2 regions of the Kribbella sp. NPDC003505 genome follow, and region 2 is predicted to be linked to the other one. Evidence: riboswitches for the same ligand, from Rfam matches in the RefSeq annotation. Region 2 holds a riboswitch; the other holds the start of a gene.
What was found. Region 2 has a riboswitch for FMN ahead of ribB (3,4-dihydroxy-2-butanone-4-phosphate synthase). Riboswitches for the same ligand answer to the same signal wherever they lie in the genome.
Positions count from the first base shown of each region.

Region 1: another riboswitch for FMN. It lies ahead of ribD (bifunctional diaminohydroxyphosphoribosylaminopyrimidine deaminase/5-amino-6-(5-phosphoribosylamino)uracil reductase RibD); the one in region 2 lies ahead of ribB (3,4-dihydroxy-2-butanone-4-phosphate synthase).

Region 1 covers NZ_JBEXNA010000010.1:279,160-284,519, reverse strand. Annotated here, with positions in the region: gene ABZX12_RS31120 (bifunctional 3,4-dihydroxy-2-butanone-4-phosphate synthase/GTP cyclohydrolase II) at 1-1,118, opposite strand, end outside; gene pnuC (nicotinamide riboside transporter PnuC) at 1,119-1,793, opposite strand; gene ABZX12_RS31110 (riboflavin synthase) at 1,790-2,416, opposite strand; gene ribD (bifunctional diaminohydroxyphosphoribosylaminopyrimidine deaminase/5-amino-6-(5-phosphoribosylamino)uracil reductase RibD) at 2,417-3,445, opposite strand; FMN riboswitch at 3,585-3,718, opposite strand; gene ABZX12_RS31100 (MFS transporter) at 3,776-4,987, opposite strand; gene ABZX12_RS31095 (protein kinase) at 5,036-5,360, opposite strand, start outside.
Region 2 covers NZ_JBEXNA010000004.1:62,944-68,303, forward strand. Annotated here, with positions in the region: gene ABZX12_RS13870 (threonine/serine exporter family protein) at 1-791, opposite strand, end outside; gene ABZX12_RS13875 (sugar-binding transcriptional regulator) at 781-1,758, opposite strand; gene ABZX12_RS13880 (DUF4038 domain-containing protein) at 1,789-3,306, opposite strand; FMN riboswitch at 3,354-3,487, shown strand; gene ribB (3,4-dihydroxy-2-butanone-4-phosphate synthase) at 3,573-4,187, shown strand; gene ABZX12_RS13890 (transketolase C-terminal domain-containing protein) at 4,171-5,139, opposite strand; gene ABZX12_RS13895 (transketolase) at 5,136-5,360, opposite strand, start outside.

The DNA of each region.
Region 1 (5,360 bases), on a different contig from region 2:
TCGACGACGTCGATGCCGTACCCCTGGACGCCCGCGAGCTTGTCGGGGTTGTTCGTCAGCAACCGCGCCGACGTCACCCCGAGGTCGGCGAGGATCTGCGCCCCGGTGCCGTAGTCGCGCGCGTCGGCCGGCAATCCGAGGTCCAGGTTCGCGTCGACGGTGTCCCGCCCGGCGTCCTGCAACTCGTACGCCTGCAGCTTGTGCAGCAGCCCGATCCCGCGCCCTTCATGGCCGCGCAGATAAACGACGACACCACCCTCGGCAGCGACTTGCCGAAGCGCCTCGTCCAACTGCGGCCCGCAGTCGCACCGCAGCGAACCGAACACGTCGCCGGTCAGGCACTCCGAGTGCAGCCGCACCAGCGTCGGCCCGTCCCCGATCTCGCCGCGCACCAGGGCGAGCTGCTCCGACCCGTCCACGACGTTCCGGTAGCCGTGGGCAACGAAATCGCCGTACCGGGTCGGCAGCGTCGTCGTCGCGACCCGCTGGATCTGGGACTCGGTACGACGCCGGTACCGGATCAGGTCGTCGATCGACACCAGCACGAGCCCGTGCTCGTCGGCGAACTCCCGCAGTTCCGGACCGCGCTTCATGGTGCCGTCGTCGTTCACCATCTCCGAAATCACCGCGGCCGGCGTCAACCCGGCCAGCCGCGCCAGGTCGATGGACGCCTCGGTGTGCCCGGGCCGGACCAGTACGCCGCCTTCGCGTCCGCGCAGCGGGAACACGTGTCCCGGCTGCACCAGGTCGTACGGCTCCGAGGCGGAATCGGCCAGCACCCGGATCGTCCGCGCCCGGTCGGCGGCCGAGATTCCGGTGGAGATGCCGTCCCGCGCGTCGACGGAGATCGTGTACGCCGTCCGCATCCGCTCGCGGTTGTGCGGCGTCATCAGGGGGATCCCGAGCCGGTCGAGCTCCGCGCCCTCCATCGGCACGCACACCACACCGGAGCTGTACCGGATCAGGAACGCCAGCAGCTCGGGCGTCGCCTTGGACGCGGCGAAGATCAGGTCGCCCTCGTTCTCGCGGTCCTCGTCGTCGACGACGATCACCGGCCGCCCGGCACGGATCTCCTCGATCGCGTGCTCGATCGTGTCGAGCTTCAGCACGTCACCCATCTAACCCACCACCACCGGTTCAGGAGTCTGGATCCGCTCACGGTTCTGGATCTTCCACCACGACGCGAACCCGAGGACGCAGAAGAGGCCGTACACGATGTACATCGTCGCGGACGGGTAGAACTTGGCCTGCACCAGCAGCGGTACGCCGACCACGTCGACGGCGATCCAGATCAGCCAGAACTCGACGAAGCCGCGCGCCATCCCGTACGTCGCCAGGATCGAGCCGGTGAGGATCCACGCGTCCCACTGCGGGCCCCACGAGCCGAGCTCACGCAGCACGAAATACGAGATCGCGTACAGCACCACGGCGACACCGCCGAGCTCGAGCCGCTCGCGCGCGGTTGCCCAGCGCGGCTGCACAGCCTTGTCGGCGCCGTGGTGCCGGGTCTGGTACCAGCGGTACCACCCGTACAGGCTGACGAGCGCGAAGAACACCTGCCGGCCCGCCTGACCCCAGAGGTCCTTGTCCTGCGGGGTATCGAAGATCCCGCCGACGAAGACCGTGAACAGCAGCACGTTGCCGACGATGCCGACCGGCCACGCCGCGACCAGCCGGCGCATGCCGAACAGTGCGCTGGCCAGACCGAACACGTTGCCGACGATCTCCCGGACGAGCACGGGCGACCCGGCGATCGTCACCTGGGAGTGCAGCAGCCAGTCGATCGCGTTCACTTCTCGCCTCCGTTGTCCTGCCCGGCGCCCGCGGTCAGCAGCCGCTCGACGTACTTCGCGATCACGTCGACCTCGAGGTTGACGGTGTCGCCCACCTTGTTCGCGCCGAGCACGGTCAGCTCCAGCGTGGTCGGGATCAGGCTGACCCCGAACGTGCCGGTCGCGTCGTCGACGTCGGTCACGGTCAGCGACACGCCGTCGATCGCGATCGAGCCCTTCTCGGCGACGTACCGCAGGATCTCCGGGGACGTCGCGACCCGGACGTCCTCCCAGCGCTCCGCCGGGGTCCGGGAGGCGATCGTGCCGGTGCCGTCGACGTGGCCCTGGACGATGTGGCCGCCGAGCCGTTCGTGCGCGGCGACGGCCCGCTCGAGGTTGACCGGCGAGCCCTTCTCCAGACCGCCGAGGCTGGTCCGCTGCAGCGTCTCGCGCATGACGTCGGCGGTGAACAGGCCGCCGCCGTACTCCACCACCGTCAGGCAGCAGCCGTTGACCGCGATCGAGGCGCCGTGCGCGGCGTCCTCGGTCACCTTCGGACCGCGGATGGTGAGCCGCGCGGCGTCACCATCCAGCAGGTCCAGGGACTCGACCGTGCCGAGTTCTTCGATGATGCCGGTGAACATCTACTTTCCTCCCAGAGGAACCAGGGTCAGCCGGACGTCGTCGCCGAGGCGGGTGACGTCCGCTAGCTTGAACCGCCGCAGGTGGTCGATCGATTCCGCGCCGAGGTCGCCGACCGCGGCGTAGCCGGAGCCGAGCACGGCCGGGGCGACGTACGCGACGATCTGGTCGACCAGACCGGCGCGCAGGAACGCGGCGGCCAGCGTCGGGCCGCCTTCGAGCCAGAGATGCCGGATCTGCCGGTCGTCCAGCTGCCGGAGCACCTCGGCGGGATCGTGGGTCGGCAGCAGCAACGTCTCGGCGCGGTCGTTGCGGACGCGCGCGGTCGGCGGGATCTCGCGGTCACCGACGACCACCCGCAGCGGCTGCCGCGCCGCGGGGACGTCGTTCTCGTCGCGGACGGTCAGCTCAGGATCGTCGTTCAGCACCGTCTGGGTGCCGACGACGATCGCGTCGCACTCGGCCCGCAGCCGGTGGACGTCGGCCCGCGCGATCGGGCCGGTGATCCACTTGCTCGTCCCGTCCGGGGCCGCGGACCGCCCGTCCAGCGTCGTCGCGAACTTCCAGGTGACGAACGGGCGCCCGACCCGCACGCTGTGCAGCCAGACGTGGTTGACCGCCTCGGCCTCGTACCGCAGGACCCCTTGCTGGACCTCGATGTTCTTGGCCCGCAGCTTCTCGGCGCCGCCCGCGGCAGTCCGGTTCGGGTCGGGTACGGCGTACACGACGCGCGCGATCCCGGCCTCGATCAGGGCGTCCGCGCACGGACCGGTCCGGCCGGTGTGGTTGCACGGCTCGAGCGTGACGTACGCCGTACCACCGCGGGCGCGGGCGCCGGCCATCCGGAGCGCCTCGACCTCGGCGTGCGGGCCGCCGGCAACGGCATGGAAGCCCTCGCCCACCGGATGCCCGTCGCGGCCGGTGATCACACACCCGACCACCGGGTTGGGATGGGTGCTGCCGACACCCCTCGCAGCCAGCTCGACAGCACGCCTCATCCAGGCGATGTCGATCGGCGACGCGTCGTTCACTGCTCGGGCCCCTCGTCGTCACGGACGCACTCCGGGGCCTCCGGCCGGCACGTCCGCTCCGCCGCCCACCGGAAACCGCGTCGCGTGGGCCGTCACAGCCCACGCTCCGCGCCGTCGGGCGCCAGAGCGCACCCGTCGACCGCGTGCGCCTCCCATCCGGACTTTCACCGTCGGTCCTGGAATTCCACCAGGTCAACCGATCGCCGTACCGCAGCGACCGGGTCGCGGACTGTTACCGCCGGCTCGGAATTACACCGACCCCGGAGCACGCGAGTGGGTTCACTCGTGCTTCAAGTATGCCCTCTGCCGCAACCCGCACCACGACCCAGGTCACATCCTGGTCGACGCCGGCGGCACCAGCCGGCGGGTGAGGGCCAGCGCCGCACCGGCCAGCACGCAGCCGGCGGCCACCGCGAGGATCAGCGGCCGGTACCCGAACGCGCCGGCCACCCCGGCGCCGACGAGCGGCCCGACCGCCTTCGCGATCGTGGTCGGGGTGCCGAGCATCCCGGCGATGGTGCCGAAGCCGCTCGCGCCGTACCGGTCGAGCAGGATCGCCGGGGTCGCGATCGACGACACGCCGAACCCGAGGCCGAACAGCACCAGGCACCCGATCGCCCCGCCGACGTGCGCTCCGACCACGGGCAGCAGCGCGACCGCGACTCCCTGGACGACCAGGATCAGCGCCGTGATCGTCGCCATCGGCAACCACCGGGCGGACACGCTGGCCACCAGCCGCCCGGTCACCGACATCAGGCCGAGCAGCCCCGCCAGGCTCGCCGCCCGCGCCGGCGGGTGGCCCAGACTGACGAGGTAGAGGACCAGGTGGACGGCGATCACGGCCAGCGCCGCGCTGTGTACGACGAATGCGCCGCCGAGCAGCCAGAACCCAGGATCGCGCAGGACCCTGGCCGGTGACTTCGGGTGCCGCATGGTGGCCGGCCGTGGCGCTTGCCGCGGTACGGCGAGGTAGTGCAGCGGGACTGTGGTGACGGCGAGAATGCCGGCCAGGACGACGAGGGCGGAGCGCCAGCCGAGGCTGTGGGCGAGGTAACCGGTGAGCGGGATGAAGATCGAGCTGGCCAGTCCGCCGACCATCGTGATCGTGAGGATCGAATTCGTCCGGGCGGTCGGGGCCGCGACGGCGACCACGACGGCGAAGGCGGGCGGATAGAGGACCATCGCGCAGGCGACGCCGATCAGGACGAAGACGGCGTACAGCTGAACGGTGTTGTGGACCTGCGACCAGCCGAGGACGGCGGCCGCGGCCAGGGCCGAGCCGGACGTCATCAGACCGCGCCCGCCCCGGACGTCCAGCCGTCGACCGACGGGGATCGAGATGAGGCCGCTGACCAGCACGGCGATCGTGGAGGCGCCGACCGCGGTGGTGGTGGAGATGGACAGCTCGTGGCTCATCGGGCCGACGAGGGCGCTGAACGCGTACGTGAGCACGCCGTACCCGACGGTCGTCGTGATCGCCAGCGCGGCGATCAGAAACCGCAGCCGACCCGTCGTCGGCGCGGTGACCACTGACGGATCCATCACCAGAAGTCTTCCACGCCACACGCCCCAGGTCCGGCGAATTACCGCTCAGCGAAAGAGCAGCCAGCCGGCCGTCCCCAACAACCCGATCCCCCCAGCCAAACAAGCCACAGCCACCACCCACAACACCCGACCCCGCCCGGACGACCCGGACGGCGCAATCTGCCCAACGAGCGTGACCTGCCCAACCGGCATGCCCCGCAGGGACGGCGCGGCCTGTCCAGTCGGCCCAACCTGCCCAATCGCCGGACTCTGGCCGGACGGCGCGCCCTGCCCGACCGGCGCAACCTGCCCAACCGGCACACCCCGCGAGGACGGCGAGGACGGCGAGGACGGCGCGGACGGCCCAACCAGCCCGACCGGCCCAACCGGC
Region 2 (5,360 bases):
CCGACGTGCAGGCCGAACCTCAGCCCGAGCGCGAGGCCGAGCGAGACGCCGGCGATGATCCCGCCGGTGAGCAGCATCGCCTCGAGGCTGCGGGCCGCGGCGGTCACGTAGTACCCGGTGATGGCGTCCTGGACGGCACCGGTGAGCGCGATCCCGGCCAACAGCATGATGATGCCCGCGGCAACGACCAGGGACGGTTTCACCGGTGCGTGCACGGCGTACAGGATCAGCGCGACGGCGGTCGCCACGAATGCGCCGGCGACCTGCTGGTAGAACGCGGGCAGCCGCTGCCGGGCGAACCACCGGTTGTTCAGGTCGATCACGATCGCGGTCAGCACCGCGACCAGCGTGATCAGCCAGCCGCCGCCGAGCAGCAGCGTCGCGCCGCCGGCCATCACGCCCCAGGCGAGCACCGCGCTCCAGCGCGGGTACGGCGGGCCGGCCGACGTGATCCGGGCGAGCTCCCGCGACGCCTCCTCGCGGGTCACGTCGCCGCGGGCGAACCGCCGTACCAGCTGGTCGACCTCGGTCAGCCGGGAGAAGTCCTGCGACCGGTACCGGACCAGCCGGATGTGCGTCTCCGGCGCGACGTCGGGCGCGGCCTGGTACGAGACCGCCATCGACGTGAACGTGATGTCGACCTCGCACCCGCGCAGCCCGCCGGCCGCGGTGACGCCGAGGATCGTCGCGGTCGCGTCCGCCGTACCGGCGCCGCTGGACAGCAGCACCTCACCGACCCGCAACGCCAGGTCGATGGTCGCGTAGACCTCCCGCTGCTCGTCAGGCTGCATCGAGAAGCTTGTGAGCCATTGCGAGGTCGGTGATCAGGATGTTGACCCAGCCGCCGAGCAGGGCGGCGCGGATCGCGGAGTACTTGCGGTCCCCGCCGGCCACGCCGATCCGGCGCGGCACCGCCAGCAGTTCCTTCGCGGTCACCCCGATGACCCGTTGGTCGAACGTCGAACGCACGAGCTTTCCCTCTTCGTCGAAGAACCGGAAACACACGTCCCCGACGGCACCGAGCCGGCGCAGCTCGTCCTGGTCGGCCTCCGCGACCGCGTTGCCGCTGCGCTGCAGCAGCGGCGAAGGCTCGAGGCTGCCGATCCCGACCAGGGCGTCGGTGAGCTGTCCCCACGTGCCCAGAACGTCCCGAACCGACACATCGTTCATCATCGCCCGGCGGACGGCGGGGGTGCCGACCAGCCCGGGAGCGGGCAGGTAGACCGGCATCCCGCCGGTCAGCTCGGCGAACCGCGCGGTCAGCCGGGTGGCCTGCATCTGCACCGCGGCGTCGCCCAGCCCGCCGACGATCTGGACCACCTTGTCGACCACCGGGACGCTCTTGCGCGGCATCCGGTCGACGGCGCTGATCAGCGTCTCGCTCCACGACGAGATGCCGACCACGTGCCCGCCGGTCAGCGTCATGTCCAGGTACGCCGCCGCGCCCGAGCCGAGCGCCGGCAGCACGTCGTCGCCCACGCCGAGGGTGTCGACGACCACGGCGTCCCGCAGCCCGTACCGGCCCTGCAGCTCGTCCTCGAGGTCGCTGTGCACGCCGCTCGGCATGGTCACCACGGTGTGCACGATGCCGACCTCGACGGCCTGTTTCAGCATCCGGGAGACGCGCGCCTGGGACAGGTTCAGCTCGGCGGCGATCTGCGGCTGCCGGATGCCCTTCTCGTGGTACATCCGGGCCACCTTCGCGAGCAGCCGCAGCTCGTCCAGCCCGGGCTGGCGGACACCACGGTTGCTGTTCACGGCGCTCCCCTTCAAGACGATCAACCTGGACTATAGGCAGATGTAGACCCGCGGTGCGCCACCGGCGTCAGGCAGCGGACTTCGCGGCGTGTCCCGCCGGCCGGTCGCGACGACCGAGCCGTCGCGCGGGTCGACGATCGTGTAGTTCAGCGGGACCGTGTCGTCGAACACCATCACCGGGCCGCCGTTCTCGCGGTACACGATCAGGCCGCCGTCCACGGTGCTCAGGGCGCGGCCCGAGATCACCCGAGTCCAGTCCGGCGTCATGTCGGTCGTCGGCAGTCCGTTCAGGATCTTGCCGAGCATCCCGACGTACGTCGATCCCTCGAAGCCGATCGCCTCCCGCCAGCCGGCGCCGGGGGCGAGGAAGAACTCGGAGTGCCCCGGCTCCTCGCTGTGCAGCCGCCACTGCCACAGGCTGCCCGCGCCGTAGACGACGCCCATCGTCCCGCCCGCGCACAGGTTGCTCCACGCCTCGTGGCCCTGCCACCAGCCCTCGGCCACACCGGTCCGGCCGGTGTGCTCGTACGTCGGTTCGCCGTTCGCGACCGCCTTGACCGGGTGGTTCCGCCACATGTCGGCGACCCGCTCCGGGACGTGCTCGCCGGTGTGGCCGGTCTGGCACCACTGGAAATCGAGCCACTCGGCGTCCTGATGGGCGGCCGCCCGGATGTGCGGCCGGTAGTGGATGCCGGTCGGCTGCTCGTAACAGTCGACCGCGTGTACCTCGGCGCCGCCGGCCGCGGTCTGCGGCTCGGCTCCGGAGCCGTCGCCGCCGACCAGGTAGATCGCCGGCCGGGCGCCGTACCGCGCGACGAGGTACCGGCAGTAGGCGGCGTACTCCTCCGGCGGTACGACGGTGCCGGCGACGTCGAGCCCCTTCCAGCCGAACCCCTGGAACACGGGCTGCAGCACCGGAACGATGCCGTGCTCGACGAGGATCTCCAGCAGCAGGTCGAGGTATTGGAAGTACTCGACGTTCAGCTGGTTGAGGTGGCCGTCCGGGAGGTCCTCGAATCCGACGTCGAAGCCTTCGTCCTGGGTGCGGTCGCGCGGCCCGACTGCCCGCATGTCCGGCTGCACGGTCATCAGCAGCACTGCGTTGAAACCCTTGGACTGCCGGTCCCGGGCATACTCACGCACTTGCTCCGGGGTAGCGCGCCAGGGCAGAGCCCATGCTGTGTCGGCGACCAGGACCGCCGGTGTCCCGTCGGCATACACGAGACTGCGCCCGCCGGGCGACATCCGCCAGAACCCGTGCAAGTAGAACGGATTGCTCTCGCCGGCAGGTGCGGGAGCCACGTCGAACTCCCCGCCCTCGGGCGGAACGGCGGACCCGCCGCCGGCCGCCCACCGCCAGCGGCCGGGCAGCGGCGCCGCGAACCGAACCTTCCGCCCCACACCACCACGCGCGGAGCGGACCTGTTCCGGGCCGGCGCCGTCCCAGAAGGTCGGGCGCCGCAGGCGCAGACCGGTCTCGTGCTCGAACTCGACCCAGTCGCCGGTGGCCGGGAGTTCGATCGGGTGCCAGACGGATGAGATGGACATGACACTCCTGATCTGCTGATTGCCGTTAGGCTGTTGCCGAGAAGAACACACGTGCTCTGGGGTCGGTGAAATTCCGAGCCGGCGGTGACAGTCCGCGACCCGTGACTCCGCGAGGAGGAGCGGTTGACCTGGTGGAACTCCAGGACCGACGGTGAAAGTCCGGATGGGAAGACGCACGTGGCAGTCGCACGTCCTCGGAAACGGGGGCGTGGGCTTGTCGTTGCCCCCCGGAGTGCTCTGCGTGCACTGCCGAGAGGACAACGACCGTGAACACCGTCACCAGCCTGGACACCATCGAGCGCGCCGTCGCCGAGCTCGCCGTCGGGCGACCCGTGGTGGTCGTCGACGACGAGGACCGCGAGAACGAAGGCGACCTGACCTTCGCCGCGAGCCTCGCGACCCCCGAGTTGATGGCCCTGCTCGTCCGCCACACCAGCGGCTACGTCTGCGCGCCCGCCGCGCCGGAGATCCTGGACCGGCTCGAGTTGCCGCTGATGGTGCCGGACAACCAGGACAGCCTGCGGACGGCGTACACCGTGTCCGTCGACGCGGCGACCGGCGTCGGCACCGGCATCTCCGCCGCGGACCGGGCGCGGACCGTCCGCGTGCTGGCCGATCCCTCGGCGCAGCGCGCGGACCTGATCCGGCCCGGCCACATCCTGCCGTTGCGCGCCGTCGACGGCGGAGTCCGGCAGCGGCCCGGTCACACCGAGGCCACCGTCGAACTCGTCCGGCTGGCCGGACTGCCGCCGGTCGGCGTGATCGGCGAGCTCATGAACGACGACGGCACCCTGATGACCGGCGCCGATCTGCGCGGTTTCGCCGACGCTCATGGCTTCGCGATGATCTCGATCGCGGATCTCGTCAGCTACCTGGCCTGAGCAGCTTGCGGGCGGCGTCGGCGATGCCGTCCGCGGACAGGCCGTACCGGTCGAGCAGGTAGCCGGCCGACCCCGTCGGTGCGAACTCCGGGATACCGAGGATCGACACCCGGACCGGGTGATGCTGGACGACGGTCTCCGCGACCGCGCCGCCGAGCCCGCCGCCCGGCACCGCTTCCTCGGCGGTCACGATGCCGGCCGTCTCCCGCGCGGCCGCGACCACGGCGTCGACGTCCAGCGGTTTCACCGTCGGCATCGACAGCACGCGCGCCGAGATCCCTTCCGCGGCGAGCCGTTCCGCGGCGGCCAGCGCCCGCCACAGCACGGTCCCGTTGCTGATCACGGTCACGTCGTTGCCTTCGCGGACCGTGATCGCCTTGCCGAGCCGGAACTCGTAGTCGTCGGCGTACACCTTCGGCACGCTCATCCGGCTGACCCGGATGAACACCGGCCCGGGCGCCGCGGCCGCCCAGCGCAGCGCGGCCGCGGTCTCGACCGGATCCGCCGGTACGACGATCCGCAGGCCGTCGATCGCGCGCAGCCAGGCGATGTCCTCGATCGAGTGGTGCGTCGGGCCGAGCTCGCCGTACGCGACACCCGGGCTCATCCCGCACAGCTTGACGTTGGTGTTCGAGTACGCGACATCGGCCTTGATCTGCTCGAGCGCACGCCCGGTGAGAAAGCAGGACGCCGCCGACACGAACGGGATCCGGCCGCCGTTCGCCAGCCCGGACGCCACCCCGACCATGTCCTGCTCGGCGATGCCGACGTTGATCAGCCGGTCCGGGAACGCCTTGCGGAAGCTGTTCAGCTTGCTCGACCCGACGGAGTCGTTGACCACCCCCACGATTCGGTGATCGGCCTCGGCGAGCTCCGCGAGCGTCTCGACGTACGCGTCCCGGCAGTCGTACCGCGGCTGGTCAGCGATGGAAGGGGTTTCTACGGCGGTCATGCCGGCTCCTTGGCATATCCGGGAGCAACAGCTTCCAGCTCGGTCAGCGCCTGCTGGAACTCCGCCGCGTCCGGCACCCGGTGGTGCCAGGCGACGTTGTTGCTCATGAACGAGATCGGGTGGCCCTTGTGCGTGTGGGCGATCACGAAGGTCGGCTTGCCCGGGCGGAACGGTACGGCGGACAGCACGTCGAGCAGCTCGCCGTGGTCGTGGCCGTTCAC